3 regions of the Pseudoflavonifractor sp. BSD2780061688st1 E11 genome follow, and region 3 is predicted to be linked to each of the others. Evidence: predicted binding sites of a transcription regulator. Region 3 holds the regulator's gene; each other region holds the start of a gene.
What was found. Region 3 encodes LexA, which represses DNA repair genes until DNA is damaged. Its sites were predicted from a motif close to CNAACANNTGTTNG; they were not measured.

Region 1 (7,538 bases), on a different contig from region 3:
GAGTCTGCTTCTGATCTCTCATCAGGAACGGATTATTCAAATGGCGGACCGTGTCATGATTATTGACGGCGGACAGGTGACAAAGTGCGGACCAACACAGGAGATTCTGCCGTATCTGACAGGAGAAGCCATCAGCCATCCACAGTGCCTGAAAAATCAGGGCGCAGCGGTATAAGAAGGAAGAAGGTGCAAGAAGATGATGCTGGATAAGATTACAGAGAAAGTACTTCGTATGATTGACGGGGAAGGATTCAAACAGGAAGGAGCCTTCAATCTGCGTGAAAACGGAATTTCCATCTGCCACGGGGACAGCGAGCATGTCAAAATCCGCAAAAAAGAGGACAGGCAGGGAATTGATATCTATATTGATAAAGATACGAACGGAGAGACGGTACACATTCCGGTTGTTGTTTCCAGTTCCGGAATGACAGATGTTGTCTACAACGATTTTTACATTGAGGATGGAGCAAAGGTAACCATCATTGCAGGATGCGGAATCCACAATTCCGGATGCAACGATGCAAGACATGACGGAATTCATACGTTCCATATCGGAAAGAATGCGTCCGTCCATTACGAAGAAAAGCATTATGGTGAAGGAGAAGGAACAGGAGCCCGTATCTTAAATCCGGTAACCGATATCTATGTCGGCGAAAACTCCATTTTTACCATGGACACGGTACAGATCGAGGGAGTGGACTCGACAAAAAGGGAAACCGATATTACCATGGAGGCGGGAAGCCGTCTTACCGTGACAGAAAAACTGATGACACACGATAAACAGGAAGCGGTCTCCAACATGAAGGTGATTATGAACGGGGATGCAAGCTCGGCACAGATCATTTCACGGTCCGTGGCAAAGGGAGAGTCCATCCAGACCTTCCATCCGAGGGCAGTCGGAAAGGCTGCCTGCCATGCCCATATTCAGTGTGATTCGATTATTATGAATGATGCTCAGGTACGCTCCATTCCGGAGATTGACGCGAGAAATGTGGATGCTCAGATTATACATGAAGCGGCAATTGGAAGGATCAACAGTGAACAGCTTTTGAAGCTTCAGACGTTTGGACTTAATGAGGAGGAAGCGGAAGGCGTCATCATTGAAAATTTCCTCAACTAAACAGAAAGGAAAAAACAGGGAGGTTATGCCTCCCTGTTTTGACTACATCTTCACATCATTTAAATCCATAATTTCCTTGTGGCTGTATACATGCTGCTTTAAGGCCTCAAAACTTTCCGGGCTGATGACATGTTCAATCCGGCAGGCGTCCTGAGTGGCAGTTTCCCTGGAAACGCCGAGATACATCAGGAAGCTGGAAAGAAGGGTGTGACGCTCGTAAATGGTCTCAGCAATCTCATGCCCCTTTTCTGTCAATGCGATATAGCCGTCCTTGTCCATCAAAATATATCCATTCTCCCGCAGGTTTTTCATGGCGACACTGACACTCGGCTTTGAAAAAGAAAGAGCAGTTGCGATATCAATAGAACGGACATTTCCTTTTTCTTTTCCCAGCATCAGGATTGTTTCCAGATAATTTTCAGCGGATTCCTGTATCTTCAACAGAGTGCCTCCTTCCATATATAGTATCTTTGTAGTTTAGGATAACATATTTGTTGTGATAGTTCAAATACTTCTGAAAAATGAACCGGGAAATGGCAGCAGGAAAAAGATTATGGTAAAATAGGCTAAGAAACAGTCTTGGAAGGAGGACGATAGATGCGGAATTTTACATATTGTGTGCCGACAGAGATTGTGTTTGGAAAAGACACAGAAGTTTCCTGCGGCAGAGAAGTGAAAAAGCATGGAGGGACAAAAGCGCTGATTGTATACGGCGGAGGCAGCGCCAGAAGATCGGGGCTGCTGGAGCGGATTGAAAAGTCGCTGGAAGAAGAGGGAATCGCCTATGCAGAGTTTGGAGGCGTAAAACCAAATCCAGGGCTTGCATTTGCGGAAGAGGGGGTGGAAAAAGGGATCCGGGAGAAGGTGGATTTTATCCTGGGCGTAGGTGGAGGCAGCGCTATCGATACGGCCAAGGCCATTGCCCATGGAGTGGCAAATCCCGGGATTCCTCTTTGGGATATCTGGATGAAGAAAGTGCCTCTGACCAGGACGACAAAGGTCGGCGTTGTGCTGACGATTCCGGCCGCGGGAAGTGAGACAAGCGACTCTGCGGTCCTTACCAATGAAGTGATCGGGAAGAAATCGGGTCTCGGAACGGAGCTGAACCGGCCGGCCTTTGCCATTATGAATCCGGAGCTTACCTTTACACTTCCGAAATACCAGATCGGATGCGGGATTGCGGATATCATGATGCACACACTGGAACGGTATTTTATTCCGGACCAGAAAAACCGGATGACGGATGAGATCGCGGAGGGACTTCTGCGGACCGTTATCGACAGTGGAAGAAAGGCGCTTCAAAATCCGGCGGATTATGATGCCATGAGCGAGCTGATGTGGTGCGGCAGTCTTTCCCATAACAACCTGACGGGCCTTGGAAGAGCTGGCTATGGACGCGACGATGAATGATACCGTCCGGCTTTCCGTACTCCGCCCGCTCGACGCTTCCGATGTGCTGGAAATTTTCCGGAAAGCCAATCACTAGCAATTGCCAAAGCAGGAGAAAAGGTGTTATACTATAACAAGATGCAGTAATACACTGTAAATATCGATAAGAGGAGTGACAGACGATGAAAGTAGTAGCAACAGAAAAAGCACCAAAAGCATTAGGGCCTTATTCTCAGGGATATGTATCAGGAGGAGTATTTTACTCAGCAGGACAGATTCCGATCAATCCGGCAACGGATACAGTAGAGGCTGACACAATTGAAGGTCAGGCAGAGCAGGCATGCAAGAATGTCGGCGAAGTATTAAAAGCAGCAGGAACAGATTTTGATCATGTTGTAAAGACAACATGCTTCTTAAGCGATATGGCTAATTTTGCAGCATTTAATGAAGTATACGCAAAATATTTCACATCCAAACCGGCAAGAAGCTGCATGGCAGTGAAGGAACTGCCGAAGAATGTACTTTGCGAGATCGAAGTGATCGCAGCAGTAGAGGAATAGGAGCATTAAAGACATGGCAGAAGAAAAGAAACAGGAAAGCTGTCCTTCAGAAGGATGTGCCGGATGTGCTCATGCATCGACATGTACCAGCCAGAAGAAGGATTTCAGAAAACCGGCGAATCCGTATTCAGCGGTCAGAAAAGTGATCGGAGTCATCAGCGGAAAAGGTGGAGTCGGTAAATCCATGGTTACGGCATCCCTTGCAAGAATGATGATTGAGAAAGGATATACGGCGGGAATTTTGGATGCAGATATCACAGGGCCATCGATCCCGAAGATGTATGGAATCCATGAGCAGGCCCTTGGAAATGAAGAGGGAATGCTTCCTTGCGTAGCAAAAGACGGAACGAAGATCATGTCTGTCAATCTGCTTCTGGAGAAAGAAGATACCCCGGTCATCTGGAGAGGACCGATCATCGCAGGCGTGGTGACTCAGTTCTGGACCGATGTCATGTGGGGTGACGTAGATTATCTCTTCGTAGATATGCCTCCTGGAACCGGAGATGTACCGCTTACGGTATTCCAGTCTCTTCCGGTGGACGGTGTCGTAATTGTGACATCTCCGCAGGATCTTGTCAGCATGATTGTAAAGAAAGCATATCATATGGCAAAAGACATGAATATTCCGGTACTTGGAATCGTGGAAAACTTCAGTTATCTGGAGTGCCCGGACTGCGGACGGAAGATCGAGGTCTTTGGAAAGAGTCATATTGAAGACATTGCAAAAGAACTGGAGATTCCGGTACTCGGCCGGATTCCGATCGATCCGAAGCTGACAGAAGCAGTGGAAAACGAAGCCTTTGACCAGGTGAACAATGCATACTTAAGCGATGCAGCACAGGTGTTGGAATCATGATCGATTATCGCCTTTTAAAAGAACAGATGGATGCACTGACCGGGACGCAGAGCCGTCCTATTCCGAATCTGGCCAATGCGTCCGCATTACTCTGGCAGATACTCCCGGATCTGAACTGGGCCGGATTTTATCTGATGGAGGATGGAGCGCTTTACCTTGGACCATTTCAGGGAAAGACAGCCTGTATCCGGATCCCTCTGGGACAGGGAGTGTGCGGAACTGCGGCACAGAAAGATCAGGTGCTCAGAGTGTACGACGTACATGAATTTGAAGGGCATATCGCCTGTGACAGCGCATCGAATTCCGAGATTGTCCTTCCGATCCACGACGGAGACGACGTCATTGGAGTGCTGGATATTGACAGCCCGCTTGTGGGACGCTTTTCCGAGGAAGACGAAGAGGGATTAAAGGAAATCGTAAGAGTGCTGGAGAAAAACTGCATATGGAAATAATCAGAAACTCTGTACAGACAGAACATTGCCTGTATGGAGTTTTTTAATTTCTCCTTGCGCATGCCGAACGTATGTGCTATCATAATAAAAAGAACATATGTTCGAAAAGAGGAGGGGAGATACGTGGATTGTTTTCGGATTCAGAAAGAAAAGACGCTGTATGAGAAGCTGAGCATTCTCTCTGACGCAGCCAAATATGATGTGGCATGTACTTCCAGCGGCACTCAGAGAAGGGGAGACGGAACTGGAATCGGGAATTGCGAGAAAGCAGGGATCTGCCACAGTTTTACGCCGGACGGACGGTGCGTCTCCCTCTTAAAGATCCTGTTTACCAATGAATGTATTTTTGACTGTAAGTACTGTATTAACCGTGCGTCCAATGATGTGGAGCGGACATCCTTTACCCCGGATGAGGTCTGCCGTCTTACGATTGAGTTTTACCGGAGAAATTATATAGAAGGATTGTTTTTAAGTTCCGGTATTATGAAAAGTCCGGACTATACGATGCGCCTGATTTATGAGACTTTATACCGGCTGCGGTCACAGTACCGGTTTCAGGGTTATATTCATGTAAAGGCAATACCGGGTGCATCTCAGGATCTGATTCGGATGACGGGATTTCTTGCGGACAGAATGAGTATTAATCTGGAGCTTCCTACGGCTGAGAGCCTGCATCTTCTGGCACCTCATAAGAGCCGGAAAAATATTTTATCTCCGATGCGATATGTACAGAAGAAACGGGAGGAGAATACACATGAGCTTGCGCTGTACCGGCACGCGCCGCAGTTTGTTCCGGCAGGACAGAGTACGCAGATGATTATCGGGGCAACACCGGAGAGCGATTATCAGATTATCCGTGTGGCAGAGTCTCTTTATCAGAAGTTTGAGTTAAAGAGGGTGTTTTACTCGGCGTTTGTTCATGTGAACGAAGATTCTGCCCTTCCTGCAAGGACGGACCTTGGGCCGCCGCTTCTTCGGGAGCATAGATTGTACCAGGCGGACTGGCTTCTGCGGTATTATCATTTTTCGGCAGAGGAGCTTTTATCGGAAGAACGCCCGAATTTCAATCTGGTTCTGGATCCGAAGTGCGACTGGGCCCTGCGGCATCTGGAGTATTTTCCGGTGGAGGTCAACCGGGCTGATTACCAGACGCTGCTTCGGGTGCCGGGGATCGGCTATACATCCGCCAGACGGATTGTGCGGGCAAGAAGAACAGGAACGCTGGATTTCACAGATTTGAAGAAGATGGGCGTTGTGTTGAAGCGGGCGCTTTATTTTGTGACATGCAAAGGGAAGATGATGTATCCGATACGGATGGATGAAGATTATATTTTAAGGAATCTTCTGGATCCGAGGGAGAAGCTTCCGGGGAGACTTGGGGAGATTACCTACAGGCAGCTGTCGCTTTTTGATGACATGAAGATCGGGGAAGTGGGAAGATGAAACGAAGATATATCTGTACGGAGACCATGACAGGAGTACTTTCCGCCATCTATGATGCGTGGACTTATGACAGAAGCGATCAGGAGGCAGGGATTGTTTTCTGGGGCAGTGTGCAGCAGGAGATGTTCTGTGAGTACCGGGAAGTAAAAGAAGAGGAAAAGAAGGCAGAGGCAGTCCGCAGGCTGATTCACCGCCATCTGGGAGAGGAGGCTGAACTGTCTGTCGGATATGCCTTGCTTTCAGAAGATCCCGGAAAGGGAACGGCGATTCTTCGTATGATGATGGAGGCAAGAAACCTTCCCGACGGGAAGAAGATTATGGGGCATCTCTCCCATCCGGAGGTGCGCCGTGTGTTTGAACTGAGCAGAAATGTTGGCAGGGAAACACATGCGTGGAAAGAGTTTCTTCGTTTTCAGGAGCTGGAAGGAGGGATTCTTTATGCCAGCATTACACCGCATAATTTTGTCCTTCCGGGGATTGCTGATCATTTTTCCAACCGGTTCCCGCTGGAAGATTTTGTGATCTGCGATGAGACACATGCTTCTTTTCTGATCCACCCGAAACAGAAGCCATGGCTGATTATCAGAGATGAAGAGCGCAAATGGGAAATAGAAAAATCGTTTTCGGAAAAGGAAAAAGAGTGGCAGAGATTATGGAAGGGATTTAAAAAGAGCGTGACGATTCAGGAAAGGAAGAATTTGAAGCTTCAGCAGATGAATATGCCGCTGCGCTACCGGGGCGAAATGATGGAATACCGGGACGGAGAGCAGTCTTAGGACAGGAGTTTCATTTTGCGGATTTTTTGAGCGGTTTCGACAAAGAAAAGAGGAAAACCTGGAAAATACTGGCATTTTTACAGATTGATTTTCAAAAAAGATGATGGCATAATACATGGGAACACAGAAGGGAGTGTATTCAAATGGAACATAAACGAAAAATCAAATTGACCCCTGCAGATGTCCATGAGTTTGTCACATCCGCAGAAAAGTGCGATTTTGATATCGATGTATTTTACAATCGATTCATCGTAGATGCCAAATCGATTTTAGGCGTTTTCAGTCTCGATCTGAACAAAACTCTGACTGTGCAGTATGCTGGAATCGATCCGCATTTTGAAGCAACTTTGAATAAATTCTGTGTCGCATAAGGCGGCATTTGGCAGGGTATAAAAAAGAAGTGTTTCCATTCCGACAAGACGGGGAAGCACTTCTTTTTTATACTGTGTTTATGTTATAATAAACAAGATTAGACAAAAATGAAAGAAAAGACGTGACCCGGGATGGAAGAGAAAAAAGAGGAGAAGGTACGGATTTCGGTCCGAAATCTGGTGGAGTTTATTCTAAGAGAGGGAGATCTGGACAGCAGACAGGGAGGCACAGCGGATAAGGAGGCCATGCTGCTTGGGGGAAGGATTCATCGGAAAATTCAAAGACAGATGGGAGGCGGATATCATGCGGAGGTGCCGCTTCAGATTGTCGTGCCGTGTGAGAAACTGGATATTATAGTGGAGGGAAGAGCGGACGGAATTATTGAGGAGGATGGCCGGACCGCAGTGGATGAAATCAAGGGAATCCTGCAGGATCTGGATCTGATCAAAGAACCGAAGAAGGTGCATCTGGCCCAGGCAAAGTGCTATGCCTATATATATGCCAGCATAAAGGAACTTTCTGAAATCGGAGTACAGATGACCTACTGTCAGATGGAGACAGAGGAAGTAA
Region 2 (7,538 bases), on a different contig from region 3:
CTTTTCCTGCTATGCCGGGTGTCTTGGCGATATTTTAAAACATGCCGTACCTATCACGGCCAACCGGATTTCTTTGAATATTCTGCAGAGCATCGAGGTCGTTTCCATTCCAAAGTGCCTCATGCTTTACGGCTTCTCCCGCTCCGCCGCCCTGAGCCATTACGGAATCCTGAACGGGATCGCCATGCCCTGTATTTTATTTCCGTCTGCCATCACCAATTCCATCTCCATGATGATGCTCCCCACTGTGGCCGAGATTCAGGCAGCAAGCCAGAACCGGACTCTGAGGCAGCTGATCCGGAAGGTAAGTATCTCCTGCCTTCTGCTTGGCTTTTTCTGTACCTGCGGTTTTCTTCTGACCGCGGACTTTCTCGGCTCCTTTGTCTTTCAAAGTCCGGAGGCCGCCTCCTACATACGGGTGCTGGCTTTTATCTGCCCGTTTCTCTATACAAATTCGACCTACATCAGTATGCTGAACGGGCTGGGACATACCGGTCTGGCCTTTCTGATTAATTTTACCGGCCTGTGCATCCGGATTGCCGGTGTCTTCTTTCTGATCCCACAGACCGGAATCAGCGGATATCTGACCGGTCTCCTCTCAAGCCAGATTTTCGTATTCCTGGCATCTGTCCGGGTACTCTTCCGTACCGTACAGCGCACATGAACCGGCAGGTAAAATAATTTTGTACATCAAAAAGACAGCTTAAATTCCTTTTCCCGGGAACTTAAGCTGTCTTCTTTATTTTTCTTCTGTCTTTTTACAATGTATCCAGAAACATCTGCATCAAAATCGGATTGACATACGCTTCCGTAATCAGTCCTGCCGTCATAAAAACAAGTACCGCGAAGGTCTTTCCCATATTCCATCTGGCCTGCGGAAAAATGAAAAAATGCCACAGAACAATCAGATAGGCCAGTGCGTAAAAAAGGAACTGCGGCACCATCGCAATCACCCAGAACACAATACCCTGAATTCCCATATTCAGAATCCCCGCACACACAATTGTTCCGGTCGAAAAACCGGCCCAGACAAATACTGCAACGGTGGCAATCCTTCTGACCCTGGTCTGTCCCAAAAACACGATCAGAAGCAGCGGGATAAGGCGGATACCACACAAGTACAGGATATATTCTCCTGCTTCAATTTCCGATTGCGCATACTGTTTTAGAAAATACGGGTTGAAGATACCTGATGTGGTCACGTAATCTTTCACTGTCAGATTGGCAAATAAGATTCCTCCGATAAACCCTGCCATAAATGCTGCTGCAAAATACTGCTTTGCTCTTTCTATTCTCACAAGACAAGCCTCCTCATCAAACAGATACTAATACATATTCGGCTGTCCCTTTCTGTATTCACAAATTCGTTCGCATCCGGTTCCTGTCAGAAGTCAGATTTTGCACGAAGAATTTTAACGGCAGTATTTGGCATCGTAGGCCAGAATCGACGCAATTGTCTTGGAGTCCTCGATCTCGCCTCTAAAAATCTTTTCTTTCAGTTCTTCCACTGTATATGTTTCCAGTTCAATATATTCGTCTTCATCAAGGTGCTGGTGGGACGGAATCAGATTCCGGGCGACAAATACCTCGATCTTCTCGTTGCAGAATGCGACCGTTGTGCGGATATTGATCAGCCACTCCAGGCTGTCGCACCGATATCCGGTCTCTTCCTCCAGTTCTCTTCCCGCGCAGACAATTCCCGGCTCTTCCGCATAGTCCAGTGCCCCCGCCGGAATTTCCAGCGTATAGCGGTCCAGTGCATTCCGGTACTGCCGCACCATGACCAGTTTCCCGTCCTCTGTAACCGGAACAACTGCGGCAGCCCCTTTGTGCTTGATGAAATCCCACTCTGCTGTATTTCCATTTGCAAATTCCATATGATCGGTATATACATCCAGAATTGCTCCTTTATATTTCAGTTCTCTTCCCACACGTCTGATATTCTCACTCATCATTACCGCCTCCTCATGATAAAAGAATCCCTGACCTACTTTTCAGTAAATCAGGGATTCTTACGTTTACATTATCGACTCTAATATCTATTTTGCATAATCCGTGACTCTTGACTCCCGGATTACATTTACCTTAATCTGGCCCGGATATTCCAGTTCGAACTCAATCTGTTTTGAAATCTCTCTCGCCAGTAATACCATATCATCGTCTGATATTTGTTCTGGAACTACCATAACGCGAATCTCTCTTCCCGCCTGAATAGCAAAAGATTTATCGACACCTTTAAACTGGTTTGCGATATCTTCCAACTGTTTTAACCTGTTTGTATATGTTTCCAATGTTTCACGTCTTGCACCCGGACGGGCTGCTGAAATCGTGTCAGCCGCCTGTACAACACATGCAACCAGTGACTGCGGTTCCACATCTCCGTGATGTGCCTCTACCGCATTGATAACAACTGCTGATTCTTTATATTTTCTGCACAGATCCACACCGATCTGAATATGTGATCCTTCCACATCGTGATCGATAGACTTTCCAATGTCATGCAGAAGTCCGGCTCTCTTTGCCACACGGACATCCAGTCCGATTTCTCCTGCAAGAAGTCCTGCAAGCTGTGCCACTTCGATAGAGTGTTTCAGCGCATTCTGTCCATAGCTTGTACGGAATTTCATACGTCCAAGCAGACGGATCAGTTCCGGATGGATACCGTGTACGCCGACTTCCAGCGCAGCAGCTTCTCCTTCTTCCCGGATCATGGACTCCACTTCTTTCTGTGCCTTTTCAACCATCTCTTCAATTCTGGCCGGATGAATCCGTCCGTCTACAATCAGCTTTTCCAGTGCAATCCTTGCGACTTCACGCCGGATCGGATCGAAGCCGGAAAGTACGACTGCTTCCGGTGTATCATCGATAATCAGTTCGACACCAGTCAGTGTCTCAAGTGTACGAATATTTCTTCCCTCTCGTCCAATGATACGTCCCTTCATTTCATCACTCGGAAGCTGGACTACCGAAATCGTCGTCTCTGCCACGTGATCCGCAGCGCACCGCTGAATCGCATTGACTACGTACTCTTTCGCTTTCTTTCCTGCTTCTTCCTTGGCCTGATTTTCCAGCTCTTTGATCATTCTGGCTGAATCATGCTTCACATCGTCTTCAACAGTTTTTAACAGATATTCTTTTGCCTGTTCGGAGGTTAGTCCTGAGATTCTTTCCAGTTCCTGTACTCTTTGTCTGTTTAACTCGTCCGCTTTCGCTTCACGCTCTTTGATCTGCTCTTCCTTCGCTGCAAGATTCATTTCCCGATGTTCGACCGCGTCAGAACGCTTGTCTACCGCTTCTTCCTTTGCAAGGACGCGTTTTTCATAACGCTGAAGCTCTGCCCTGCGTTCCTTTGTCTCTTTTTCCAGTTCGTTTTTGGTCTTGATCGATTCCTCTTTCACTTCCAGAAGGGCTTCCTTTTTCGTCGTCTCAGCTTTTTTCAGTGCATCATCTATGATTTCTCTGGCTTTACTCTCTGCATTTCCAATTTTGGATTCCGCATTTTTTTTCAAGTTCGAAACCGTCACATTGTAAGTAACTGCTGCTGTTACGACAAGCGTAATCACTACTGCAACGATAATATAGAAAATTTGCACAGGAGCACCTCCTTATTTAATTTTCATTGTACAATTACAACACTTAAATTTTATACTGTTTTAACAAATATGTCAAGCACAGACTCTTTCCTTTCGTTGAAATCGCGGAATCCCCGCACCGGAAGATCTTTCGGCTTTTCCGGAATTCCCGGCTAATCTTCCGGAAATTCCAGATTCAGCGCTTTTTTTATCTCTCCGTAGGAAAATCCTTTTCTTGCAAGATAAGCATACAGTTTCTGTTTTTCCTCCACAGAGGCGCGGGAAGGGTCATAATGTTTTTTTCTCAGAAGGTGGCGGAGCGCCTCGCCGGAATCGCTCTCCTCATAGCACCTCTCCATCATTTCGTCTACAATCTCTCCATCTATTTTCTTTCCGGAAAGCTCTGCATAGATTTCCCGTCTGCTTTTGCGTCCTTTTCTGGAAAGAATAAAACTCTCCGCATATCTTCTGTCATCCACATAGCCGAATGACTTTACATAGCGGACAGCCTGATCCACTGTTTCCTCCGGAAAATCCTGGCGCAGAAGACGGTCCCGCAGTTCGCTCTCGGTCCTGTCCATACTTTGAAGAAGAGACATTGCCTTGCGCTTTGCCCTCTTCAGTACAATCTCCGATAATATCGTTTCTATCTGATCCTCTGTCACAGCTTCCCCGTCTTTCAGATGGCAGGAGGACAGTTCGCTTTTGTATAATACAAAAGCGAACTGTCCGTCCAGATAAATCCGAAATTTTGTCTTTGTAACCGGCTCAATCCCAACCTGTCTCATCGCTTATTCTTCGCTTTCGGCCTCTTTGCTGCCGTTATCCGCAGCTTCCTGCCCCTGTCCTGCACTGCCGTCCAGTCCATAATGAGCGCGTACTTTCGCTTCAATCTCATCCATCACTTCCGGATGCTCTCTTAAATAGCCCTTCGCATTCTCACGGCCCTGACCGATCTTGTTTCCCTCATATGCATACCATGCTCCGCTCTTATTGACGATATCCAGGCCTGCTGCCAGATCCAGCACATCTCCCTCTCTGGAAATGCCTTTTCCGAACATGATATCGAACTCCGCCTCTTTAAACGGAGGCGCAATCTTATTCTTTACAACTTTGACTCTGACATGGTTTCCGACCATCTCTCCTCCCTGCTTGAGGGTCTCTGTCCGTCTGATGTCGAGACGGATCGAGGAATAGAATTTCAGCGCACGTCCTCCTGTAGTCGTCTCCGGGTTGCCGAACATGACACCGACCTTCTCACGGAGCTGATTGATGAAAATCACAACGCAGTTTGACTTGCTGATGACAGGAGTAAGCTTTCTGAGCGCCTGGGACATCAGTCGTGCCTGAAGTCCGACATGGCTGTCTCCCATATCTCCCTCAATCTCCTGCTTTGGAACAAGAGCCGCTACCGAGTCAATGACAACAATATCCATTGCCCCGGATCTGACCATCGTCTCCGTAATCTCAAGCGCCTGGTCTCCGCTGTCCGGCTGGGAAATGTAAAGCTCATTGATATCCACGCCGATATTCCCCGCATAAACCGGATCCAGCGCATGCTCCGCATCGATAAATCCTGCAATTCCCCCTCTTTTCTGCACCTCTGCAATCATGTGAAGGGCAACTGTCGTCTTACCGCTTGACTCCGGTCCGTAAATCTCTACAATACGCCCCTTTGGAACGCCGCCGAGTCCAAGGGCGATATCCAGACTCAGCGCTCCTGTCGGAACGGTCTCAACTGCCACCTGTGCCTTCGGATCTCCGAGACGCATCACCGTTCCTTTTCCAAAATCCTTTTCCAGTTTGGCTATCGCGGCCTCAAGGGCCTTCTTTTTATCTTCATTATTTGTCATACTCTGATCTCCTTTTTTGAATCCGAACAAATGTTCGCCTGTGATTTTAATAGTAACCGATTCTTATTTTGTTGTCAAGCTGATTTTTGAGTTTTGGCAGAAATGCCCGGACCGGAAACAAGACAGAATGCCCGCCACAGTCCGGCTGCGGCAGGCCTTTCATAAAAACAGATCATATTCCTATTTCATCTGTCTGACTCTCTCCTCTACTTCCGCGGAGAAATTCAGAACTTTTCTGGAGTATGTTTGATTCATATACCGGGATGTAAGCATGAAATCCGCAGTAGCAAGATTATTGGCTACCGGAATATCATATACGACCGCAATTCGAAGAAGCGCCTTGACATCCGGATCATGCGGCTGTGCTTCCAGCGGATCCCACAAAAAGATCATAAAGTCAATGCCACCTTCTACGATCTTTGCTCCAATCTGCTGATCCCCTCCGAGGGGACCGCTGTTGTACGCGCGCACCGGAAGCCCCGTTTTTTCCGCAATCAGTCTGGCTGTCGTCCCGGTACCGCAAAGAAAGTGATTTTTCAGAATATCTTTATTCTTATCGCACCAGTCCACCATTTCTTTTTTCTTTCCATCATGCGCCACCAGTGCGATATGTTTCTGCTTTCCAATTTCAAAATCTACATACTGCTTTCCCATTGTGTTTCGTCTCCTTTCCCGATCCGTCATTCCTTCTTTGTCCCGTCAACGAATTTCTCTTTTATTATACAATATTTCTCCGGATTCTCACAGTAAAATTTCACAGGTTACTACTGTTTTTCTACAACTTCGCCCTGTTTTTTGTAAATACTTCCGGCCGGCACATAACCCCTCACCATGGAAAGCGGGTAAATATTTGTATTTCTTCCTACAACCGTCCCCGGATTCAGGACACTGCCGCATCCTACCTCCACATTGTCTCCGAGCATGGCGCCGAACTTTTTCAGTCCGGTCTCGATTTTACCCTCCGGTGTACTGACTGTTGCAAGTGTCTTGTCAGATTTCACATTGGATGTGATGGAGCCGGCACCCATATGGGACTTGAATCCAAGGACAGAGTCGCCGACATAATTGTAATGAGGCACCTGAACCTTGTTGAATAACACAACATTTTTCAGTTCTGTAGAATTCCCGACTACTGCACCTTCTCCTACCAGCGCGTTTCCACGGATAAATGCACAGTGCCGGATCTCAGCGTCTTTGCCGATGATTGCCGGACCGTTAATGTATGCACTTGGAGCCACCTTTGCAGACTTTGCAATCCAGATGTTCTCGCCTTTCTTTTCATACTCGTCCTCCGGCAGTGTGTTTCCAAGTTTTATAATAAATTCCCCGATTTTCGGAAGGACTTCCCACGGATAGGTCACTCCCTCAAAAAGTTCTCCTGCGATCGTCTCGTTGAGATCATAAAGCTCCTGTACTGTTAATTCTTTCATATTGTTCCTCCTTCTATGACTTTTTCATTGATTTATAATAAGGGGACACCTTATCGTAGCAGGTTTTCAGCTGGTACTGATTGTTCAGTCCGACTACGCCGTTCGTCCTGACCGCGATAAAATGTTCCAGTTTCTGCATATATTCTTCTGAGGTGATCTGCCCTTCAGCCACCAGGGTCAGTCCCTTTTCCCAGCTGGCCGTCAGCTCCGGATTCAAAAGGGAGCGGATCGAATGATCCACCGCATCGTAAATCAGCTCTCCCATCAGCGTCGGAGTGATCACCTGGGTCTTTTTATTAAGAGATAAGTATTTGATATGAATCAGCTTCTTGAGTATTTCCGCCCGCGTCGCACTCGTTCCAATACCGCTTCCTTTGATCTGGGCCCTGAGCTCTTCATCCTCAATGAGCTGTCCGGCATTTTCCATGGCAAGAATCATGGAACCGGAGTTGTACCGCTTTGGCGGCGATGTCTCGCCTTCTTTGATTTCAAATCCCTTCACCGGGATCCGGTCTCCCTTCTTCAGCTTCTGAATCCGGGCAAACAGCTCCGCATCCGGAATCGTCTCCTCGTCCTCCTCTGACTTTCCTTTCTTATTACCCGGAATGCCCGTCACTTTATAAAATCCTTCCTCCGTCAGAATCTTAAAGCCGGAGAAAAAATGCTCTCCTCCCAGCACCATT
Region 3 (7,538 bases):
GATCTGGTAAAGCGGGCCATGGAGCAGAATTTTGTACCGGTGGAGGACGATCAGCATTTCTTTATCGGTATTGTGACAAGACGTGATATCATCGGATATCTGAATGACAAAGTTAAGGGAAGCGGCGATAAGAATGACGATTGATTTTCACACCCACATTTTTCCGGAAAAGATTGTGGAGCGTACCATCTCCTTTCTGGAACAGCAGTGTGGAGAAAAAGCTCACCTGTCCGGAACATACGAATCCCTCCTGGAATCCATGGAGAAGTCAGGAATCGTGAGAAGTATTGTACTTCCGGTTGTGACAAAGCCTTCTCAGTTTGATTCGATCAACCGGTTCGCAATGGAGGTCACGGAGAAGACCGGAGGAAAGCTTCTTTCTTTTGGCGGGATTCATCCGGCATGCGACCATCTGAAAGAACGGCTGCAGGAGCTGAAACGAAACGGATTTCAGGGGATCAAGCTTCATCCGGATTACCATGAGACACGGTTTGATGATCCCGGCTATCTGAAGATTCTGGACTATGCATCGGAACTGGGAATGATCATCAGTGTCCATGCAGGACTGGATCCGGGATATCCGGATTTTGTACATGCTACTCCTGCCATGATCCGGGATGTAATTCAGCAGGTTCATCCACAGAAGCTTATCCTTGCCCATATGGGCGGATTTATGCGCTGGGATGAGGTGGAGGAATGCCTGATCGGGGAAGATGTCTGGCTGGATACGGCAGCCTGCTTCACAAAGATTCCGGACGTACAGTTTCTACGGATTGTGTCCGAACACGGAGCGGACCGGATTCTCTTTGCGACAGATTCGCCATGGGCAGGACAGAGTGAATTTCTCCGGTATTTTCAGGGACTGGATCTTTCATCTGAAGATAAGGAAAATATCCTTTGGAAAAATGCAGAAAAATTACTGAAAAGTGCTTGATTTTCCTAAAAGGTCATGCTAATATATATGAGTATGCCGCACAGCGAGGTTTCAAAGTTTCTTTTTAAGGACACCGAAGCTGGCGAGTAATGATAATAGGAGGTGCCATATGTACGCAATTATAGCAACAGGTGGTAAACAGTACAAAGTAGCTGAAGGCGATATCATTAAGGTAGAAAAGCTCGGAGCAGAAGCTGGTACGACTTACACATTTGATCAGGTTCTTGCAGTGAGCAATGACGGACTGAAGATCGGTAATCCGACAGTGGAAGGTGCAACTGTAGAAGCGTCTGTACTTGGAGACGGCAAAGCGAAAAAAGTTGTCGTTTACAAATACAAACCGAAGACAGGCTACCACAAGAAAAACGGTCACAGACAGCAGTACACAGCTGTGAAGATTGAAAAAATCAACGCTTAATCAAAATGATTAAGATTACGGTTTATCAAAATGCAAAAAATGAGTATGTCGGTTTCCTGACAGAGGGACATGCCGGATACGCTCCGGCAGGTGAAGACATCGTCTGTGCAGCTGCGTCAATGCTTGTGATCAACACGGTCAATTCCATTGAGGCCTTCACTCAGGACGAGGCTTCTGTCACAGCCGATGATGAGAGCGGAAAGATCGATTACCGGTTTTTACATTCTCCATCGAAGGAAGCGGCATTACTGTTTTCCGCCATGGTTCTGGGACTTCAGAATATGGCAGAAGATGAAGAGTACAGAAAATATATTGATTTGAGATTCAGGGAGGTGTAAACCATGATGAAATTAAACCTTCAGTTTTTCGCTCATAAAAAGGGAGTTGGTTCTACAAAGAACGGACGTGATTCCGAGTCCAAGAGACTTGGTGCCAAGAGAGCAGACGGACAGTTCGTCAAAGCCGGCAACATCCTTTACAGACAGCGCGGAACAAAGATTCATCCGGGTGTAAATGTTGGACGCGGTGGAGATGACACATTATTTGCTACATCTGACGGTATCGTAAGATTCGAAAGAAAGGGCAGAGACAAGAAACAGGTTTCTGTATACCCGGTAGCTGAGTAGTCATCTGCTGATGTTATGAATCGAAGAACATACAAAGGCTTCAAATCTGGTCGGTTTGAAGCCTTGTTTTTTACACCTTTTCTTTATATAATGTAGTAGAAACAAGCTGTAACACTTTTTTGAGAGGAAAGAAACATGTTTGCAGACAGAGCAAAAATTTTTATAAAATCAGGAAAAGGCGGCGACGGACACGTTAGCTTCCGCCGTGAGCTTTATGTTCCAAACGGCGGCCCGGACGGCGGCGACGGCGGCAAGGGCGGCGACGTGGTTTTTGAAATCGATGACGGCCTGAATACGCTCGTAGATTTCAGACACCGCCGTAAATACTGTGCGGAACCGGGTGAGAACGGCAAGAAAAAGCGCTGCCACGGAGCAAACGGAAAAGACATTGTCCTCCGTGTTCCGGAAGGTACGATCGTAAGAGAAGCGGAGACCGGAAAGGTCGTAGCTGATATGTCCGGTGACAACCGCCGGCAGATCATCTTAAAAGGCGGTAAAGGCGGTCTTGGAAACCAGCACTTTGCAACTTCCACCATGCAGGTTCCGAAGTATGCACAGCCGGGACAGCCGGCCCAGGAACTCTGGGTGAATCTGGAGCTCAAGGTCATTGCCGATGTAGGACTTCTCGGTTTCCCGAATGTCGGAAAATCCACGTTCCTGTCCAGAGTAACGAATGCGAACCCGAAGATCGCTAACTATCACTTTACGACACTGGCGCCAAACCTGGGTGTTGTAGATCTGGCAGACGGAGAGGGATTTGTCCTGGCGGATATTCCGGGACTGATCGAAGGTGCCTCACTTGGAGCAGGACTTGGACACGAGTTTCTCCGCCATATCGAACGTACAAAGATGATGATTCATGTGGTGGATGCTGCCGGAAGTGAAGGCAGAGACCCGATCGAGGATATCTACAAAATCAACGGTGAACTTGAAAAATATAATAAAGAACTTTCCGAACGCCCTCAGGTCATTGCGGCAAATAAAACCGATCTGATCTACGAAGGTGATGAAGATCCGGTAGAGCGGATCCGGGCTGAGTTCGAGCCAAAAGGATATAAGGTGTTTGCCATCTCCGGCGTGACAGGAGAGGGAATTCAGGATCTGTTATGGTATGTGAATAACGAACTGAAAAAGCTGGATTCCAAACCGATCACCTTTGCGCAGGAGTTCTTCCCGGAGGACGAGCTTTTGGTTGCGGATCTTCCGTACACAGTGGAGAAAGAAGAAGACGGTGTCTTTGTAGTAGAAGGACCGAAGATCGAAAAGATGCTTGGATATACCAATCTCGATTCCGAGAAAGGATTCCGCTTCTTCCAGAACTTCCTCAAGGAAGCCGGTATTCTGGAAAAACTGGAAGAGCTTGGTGTTCAGGAAGGCGACACAATCCGGATGTACGGACTGAGTTTTGAGTATTTTAAATAGGAATAGAGTGAAAAACAGAAAGGAATATACACATGACGTCAAAGCAGAGAGCATATTTGAAAAGTCTTGCCATGACTATGGATCCGATTCTTCAGATCGGAAAATTCAGCATGACGCCGGAACTGACCGGTGCTGTACAGGAAGCACTGGAAGCAAGAGAATTGATCAAGATCAATGTTCTGAAAAACTGTGCAGATGATCCGCGTGAAATCGCGGAGATGCTTGCTGAGCGCACTCACTCTCAGGTAGTGCAGGTCATCGGCAAAAAGATCGTCCTTTACAAAGAGGGCAAAAAAGAGAAAAAGAAAATCGAACTTCCGAGGTAGCCAGATGAAGACAGGAATCATGGGAGGAACCTTTAATCCTATTCATAACGGACATCTGATTCTTGCCGGACATGTGATGGATGAGTTCGGTCTTGACGAAATCTGGTTTATGCCAAATGGTAATCCCCCGCATAAGCAGCCGGAAAAGACCGGTGCAGGGATGGGAGACCGTCTGGAAATGGTAAAGCTTGCAATCAGCGGGAAGCCGCATTTTTCCCTTCAGCCTTATGAAGTGGAAAAGGATACGGTTTCCTATTCCTATGAAACAATGGAATATTTCAAAGACGCTTTCCCGGAGAGGGAGTTCTTCTATATTGTAGGGGCAGATTCCCTTTTTCAGATGGAAACATGGCGGCATCCGGACCGGTTTTTACATTCCTGTTCCATTATTGCCGCAAAGCGCGATTTAAGTGAGACAGATGCAGCCATGGAGGCTCAGATCCGGCATCTGGAAAACACATACGAAACGACGATTCTGTTTTCCCATTCTCCGGTATTTGAAGTGTCATCCAGTGAAATCCGTGAGATGGTAGAAGAGGGAAAGGACATCAGCCGGCTTGTTCCGTCTGATGTAGCTTCCTATATTTCTGACCATCGTCTATACAGGGAGGAATAGAAGATGAGCAATGCAATCCATAAGATGCGTAAAAAAGTGAAAAAATACCTGGATCAGGACAGATATGAGCACACGCTTGGTGTGATGTATCTGTGTGCATCCCTGGCCATGCGTTACAATGAAGACATTAACGAGGCCATGATCGCAGGTCTCCTTCACGACTGTGCCAAATGTATCCCGTCCAAAAAGAAAATCCGGCTCTGTGAGAAATACCATTTATCGATTTCAGAAAGCGAGCGTCAGAATCCGAGTCTGCTTCACGCAAAGCTTGGCGCCTACCTGGCAGCAACGAAATATCATGTCCGGGATCAGCGGATTCTGGATGCGATCATCTGCCATACGACCGGAAAGCCGAAGATGACCATGCTGGATAAGATTCTTTATATCGCGGACTATATCGAGCCGGGAAGAAAAGAGGCACCGAATCTTCCGGAAGTCAGAAAACTGGCTTTTCAGGATATTGACGCCTGCCTTTATCTGATTCTGAAGGATTCCCTTGCCTACCTTCACACCCGCAATCTGGCCATTGACCCTATGACAGAGAAGACATATTTATACTATAAGAACTATCTGAACAAATAATCAAAAACAGGAGGAAGATGGATGAGCAACGCATTAGAAACATCAAAAAAGATGGCAGCCGCTGCCTGCCGTGCGCTGGACAGCAAAAAAGGCGAAGATATCCGGGTCATTGATATCTCGGAAATCAGTGTACTGGCCGATTATTTCATCATTGCAAACGGAAACAGCAACAGTCAGGTACAGGCTCTTGTAGATAACGTTGAGGAAGAGCTTGCAAAAGAAGGATATACCGTAAAACAGCGGGAAGGCTATGGCCTTGGGAACTGGGTGCTGCTCGATTTCGGAGATATTATCGTCCATGTATTTGATAAAGAAAACCGTCTTTTCTACGATCTGGAACGTATCTGGAAAGATGGAAAGACGATCTCCATGGAAGATCTGGAAAAGTAAATCCTGACAGGAGATGAAGAAAAGGCTGCGAACCTCAGGTGCTCGCAGCCTTTTGTAATATCAATATCCTTATTTCATAAATCTCAGCAGGCCGATCATCTTTCCGAGAATCGTAACTTCATCAACAATGATCGGATCCATGGCGTCATTCTCCGGCTGAAGCCGGTAGTGTCCGTCCTCTTTGAAAAACCGTTTCACTGTAGCCCCGTCCTCTACAAGGGCAACGACAATCTCGCCATTTTCCGCAGTCGGTCTCTGCTCAACTAAAATATAATCCCCGTCAAGAATTCCGACATTCACCATACTGTCACCGCGCACACGAAGGAGAAATGTCTGATTGTTTGGAAGGCGCTCTACCGGAATCGGGAAATAGTCTTCAATATTCTGCTCTGCCAGAAGCGGCTCTCCTGCAGCTACACGTCCGATAATCGGCACCTGTGCCATCTCGCGGCGTGTCAGATTAAACGACTCGTCCAGAATCTCGATCGCACGCGGCTTCGTCGGGTCTCTCCGGATGTACCCGTTCTTCTCCAGCGTCTCAAGATGAGAGTGGACAGAAGAAGTAGATTTCAAATGTACTGCTTCGCAGATTTCACGCACTGCCGGCGGAAATCCTCTTTCTAAAATCTGTGCTTTTATATATTCAAGAATCTCGGATTGCTTTTCTGTAATATTTCCGTTACCCATGGAATGTCCTCCTGCTTTTAATGTCTCTGTCAGACTACATACTTTTTTTCTATTTTATCACAGCAAGGTATAAAAGGCAAACAAATGTTTAGAAAATATGTTCGATCTGATTCTTTTTTGTAAAAAAATAAGTGAATAAATATCTTGACTTCTATCTACCTTGTTATATAATGTAGACAAGAACCTTATTATACAAGGTAGAATGGAGGGAACGTTATGTTAAAAAAGAATGAGAAAAAAGGACTGATCATTTATTTGGGAACAGTAAAGAGTACGGATGGAGGTATTTCCTGCAGCCGCTTTTGCAAAAAAGATACGGAGTCTGTAAGGGGCTGGTCCTTGTTGGTGTGATCTGGGCGGTGTGGCATCTTCCGCTTACGCTCTATTATTATTCCCCGGAAGCACCAATGCAGGAAATGGTTTACCGGATTGTATTCTGCATCTGTCTTAGTTTTGTGATGGGATATTTTTATATGAAACTAAACAGCATCTGGCTTCCTGCCATCATGCATTATTTAAACAACGGAATGGGCGCCTTGTTTACAAATCCAACAGCTGCGTCTCAGACAGAAGCACGAATTCTTTCCTGGCCGGATGTTTTTGCTAGTTCCATCATTATACTAATATTAACAATACCGTTTTTCGTTTTGTGTCACAGAATGAAAGAAAAATTCGTCAGATCGCCAAAACTATGCGAATAAATCAAAATTCTCACAAAAATTTTACATTATTTCTAAAAAATTTTGTTTGAAATCTCGCAAAAATATGCTACGATGTTAATATAGATCAATTTATGTAAGGAGTGATAAGGTTGGGCGAATTGAAGAAAAGACAACTTGAAGTGATGGATGTATTGTGGGAATCCGGTGAACCTATGATTGCATCCGAAATTGTAAAAGCAAGAGAAGATCTGAATGTCAATACTGTGCAGGCTGCCCTCAGAAGCCTTGTTAAAAAAAATTATATTGAAGTAGCGGATATTGTTTACAGCGGGACAGTATTATCAAGGAGATATCGAACTCTTATTTCTAAGGAAGATTATACAAATTCCATCGAAACGGATTTAAATAAAATTCTGCATAACCCATCCTTGTTTGCACACTATATCGATCAGATCGAAGAACCGGACCTTATTACAAGGCTTGAAGAGATCGTACATGAGAGAAAAAAACAGTTGGATAATGAATAATAAGACTATTTTATAACACGGGATCAAAGCGGTCCCGTGTTTTTCTGTGCCATCACAGCCTTTTCAAGGAACTTGCTCTGATAGCGTCACTAAGACAGTATTGAATTATTAAATTTATCATTTATATTAATGTGACATTATAAAAAGAAATATTTTATTTACAAAGTCCTTGAAACTACTCCAACAATGTGATAGGCTATTTATTAATCAAGATAGGCAGCACAAAGTTAGTATGAGAGGTAAACAAGGTGAAAAAATCAAAATACAGAAAATGGATTCTTTTATGGGGATTCCTTGTCCTGACTGGATTATTATCGATCTGTTATACACTTTACGATTCCAGAATGC

Region 1: the regulator LexA is predicted to act here: its motif matches at 4,468-4,481, upstream of FGQ85_RS04485 (putative DNA modification/repair radical SAM protein).
Region 2: the regulator LexA is predicted to act here: its motif matches at 5,449-5,462, upstream of recA (recombinase RecA).

The regions. Positions count from the first base shown of each region.
Region 1 is NZ_SPHM01000006.1:105,734-113,271, forward strand. Features, by position in the region: gene FGQ85_RS04450 (ATP-binding cassette domain-containing protein) at 1-175, shown strand, start outside; gene FGQ85_RS04455 (SufD family Fe-S cluster assembly protein) at 200-1,120, shown strand; gene FGQ85_RS04460 (metal-dependent transcriptional regulator) at 1,163-1,561, opposite strand; gene FGQ85_RS04465 (iron-containing alcohol dehydrogenase) at 1,718-2,530, shown strand; gene FGQ85_RS04470 (RidA family protein) at 2,692-3,069, shown strand; gene FGQ85_RS04475 (Mrp/NBP35 family ATP-binding protein) at 3,083-3,925, shown strand; gene FGQ85_RS04480 (GAF domain-containing protein) at 3,922-4,377, shown strand; gene FGQ85_RS04485 (putative DNA modification/repair radical SAM protein) at 4,501-5,820, shown strand; gene FGQ85_RS04490 (TIGR03915 family putative DNA repair protein) at 5,817-6,596, shown strand; gene FGQ85_RS04495 (HPr family phosphocarrier protein) at 6,740-6,967, shown strand; gene FGQ85_RS04500 (ATP-dependent DNA helicase) at 7,100-7,538, shown strand, end outside.
Region 2 is NZ_SPHM01000012.1:36,651-44,188, reverse strand. Features, by position in the region: gene FGQ85_RS07325 (polysaccharide biosynthesis protein) at 1-664, shown strand, start outside; gene FGQ85_RS07320 (stage II sporulation protein M) at 759-1,298, opposite strand; gene FGQ85_RS07315 (NUDIX hydrolase) at 1,413-1,952, opposite strand; gene rny (ribonuclease Y) at 2,040-3,593, opposite strand; gene FGQ85_RS07305 (regulatory protein RecX) at 3,746-4,360, opposite strand; gene recA (recombinase RecA) at 4,364-5,425, opposite strand; gene FGQ85_RS07295 (methylglyoxal synthase) at 5,606-6,079, opposite strand; gene FGQ85_RS07290 (UDP-N-acetylglucosamine pyrophosphorylase) at 6,190-6,855, opposite strand; gene FGQ85_RS07285 (DNA topoisomerase) at 6,869-7,538, opposite strand, start outside.
Region 3 is NZ_SPHM01000049.1:3,575-11,112, reverse strand. Features, by position in the region: gene FGQ85_RS15960 (CBS domain-containing protein) at 1-144, shown strand, start outside; gene FGQ85_RS15955 (amidohydrolase family protein) at 104-934, shown strand; gene rplU (50S ribosomal protein L21) at 1,044-1,352, shown strand; gene FGQ85_RS15945 (ribosomal-processing cysteine protease Prp) at 1,358-1,690, shown strand; gene rpmA (50S ribosomal protein L27) at 1,694-1,978, shown strand; gene obgE (GTPase ObgE) at 2,114-3,400, shown strand; gene yhbY (ribosome assembly RNA-binding protein YhbY) at 3,433-3,726, shown strand; gene nadD (nicotinate-nucleotide adenylyltransferase) at 3,731-4,342, shown strand; gene yqeK (bis(5'-nucleosyl)-tetraphosphatase (symmetrical) YqeK) at 4,346-4,924, shown strand; gene rsfS (ribosome silencing factor) at 4,946-5,314, shown strand; gene lexA (transcriptional repressor LexA) at 5,384-6,001, opposite strand; gene FGQ85_RS19050 (hypothetical protein) at 6,218-6,352, shown strand; gene FGQ85_RS15900 (BlaI/MecI/CopY family transcriptional regulator) at 6,813-7,190, shown strand; gene FGQ85_RS15895 (DUF2142 domain-containing protein) at 7,439-7,538, shown strand, end outside.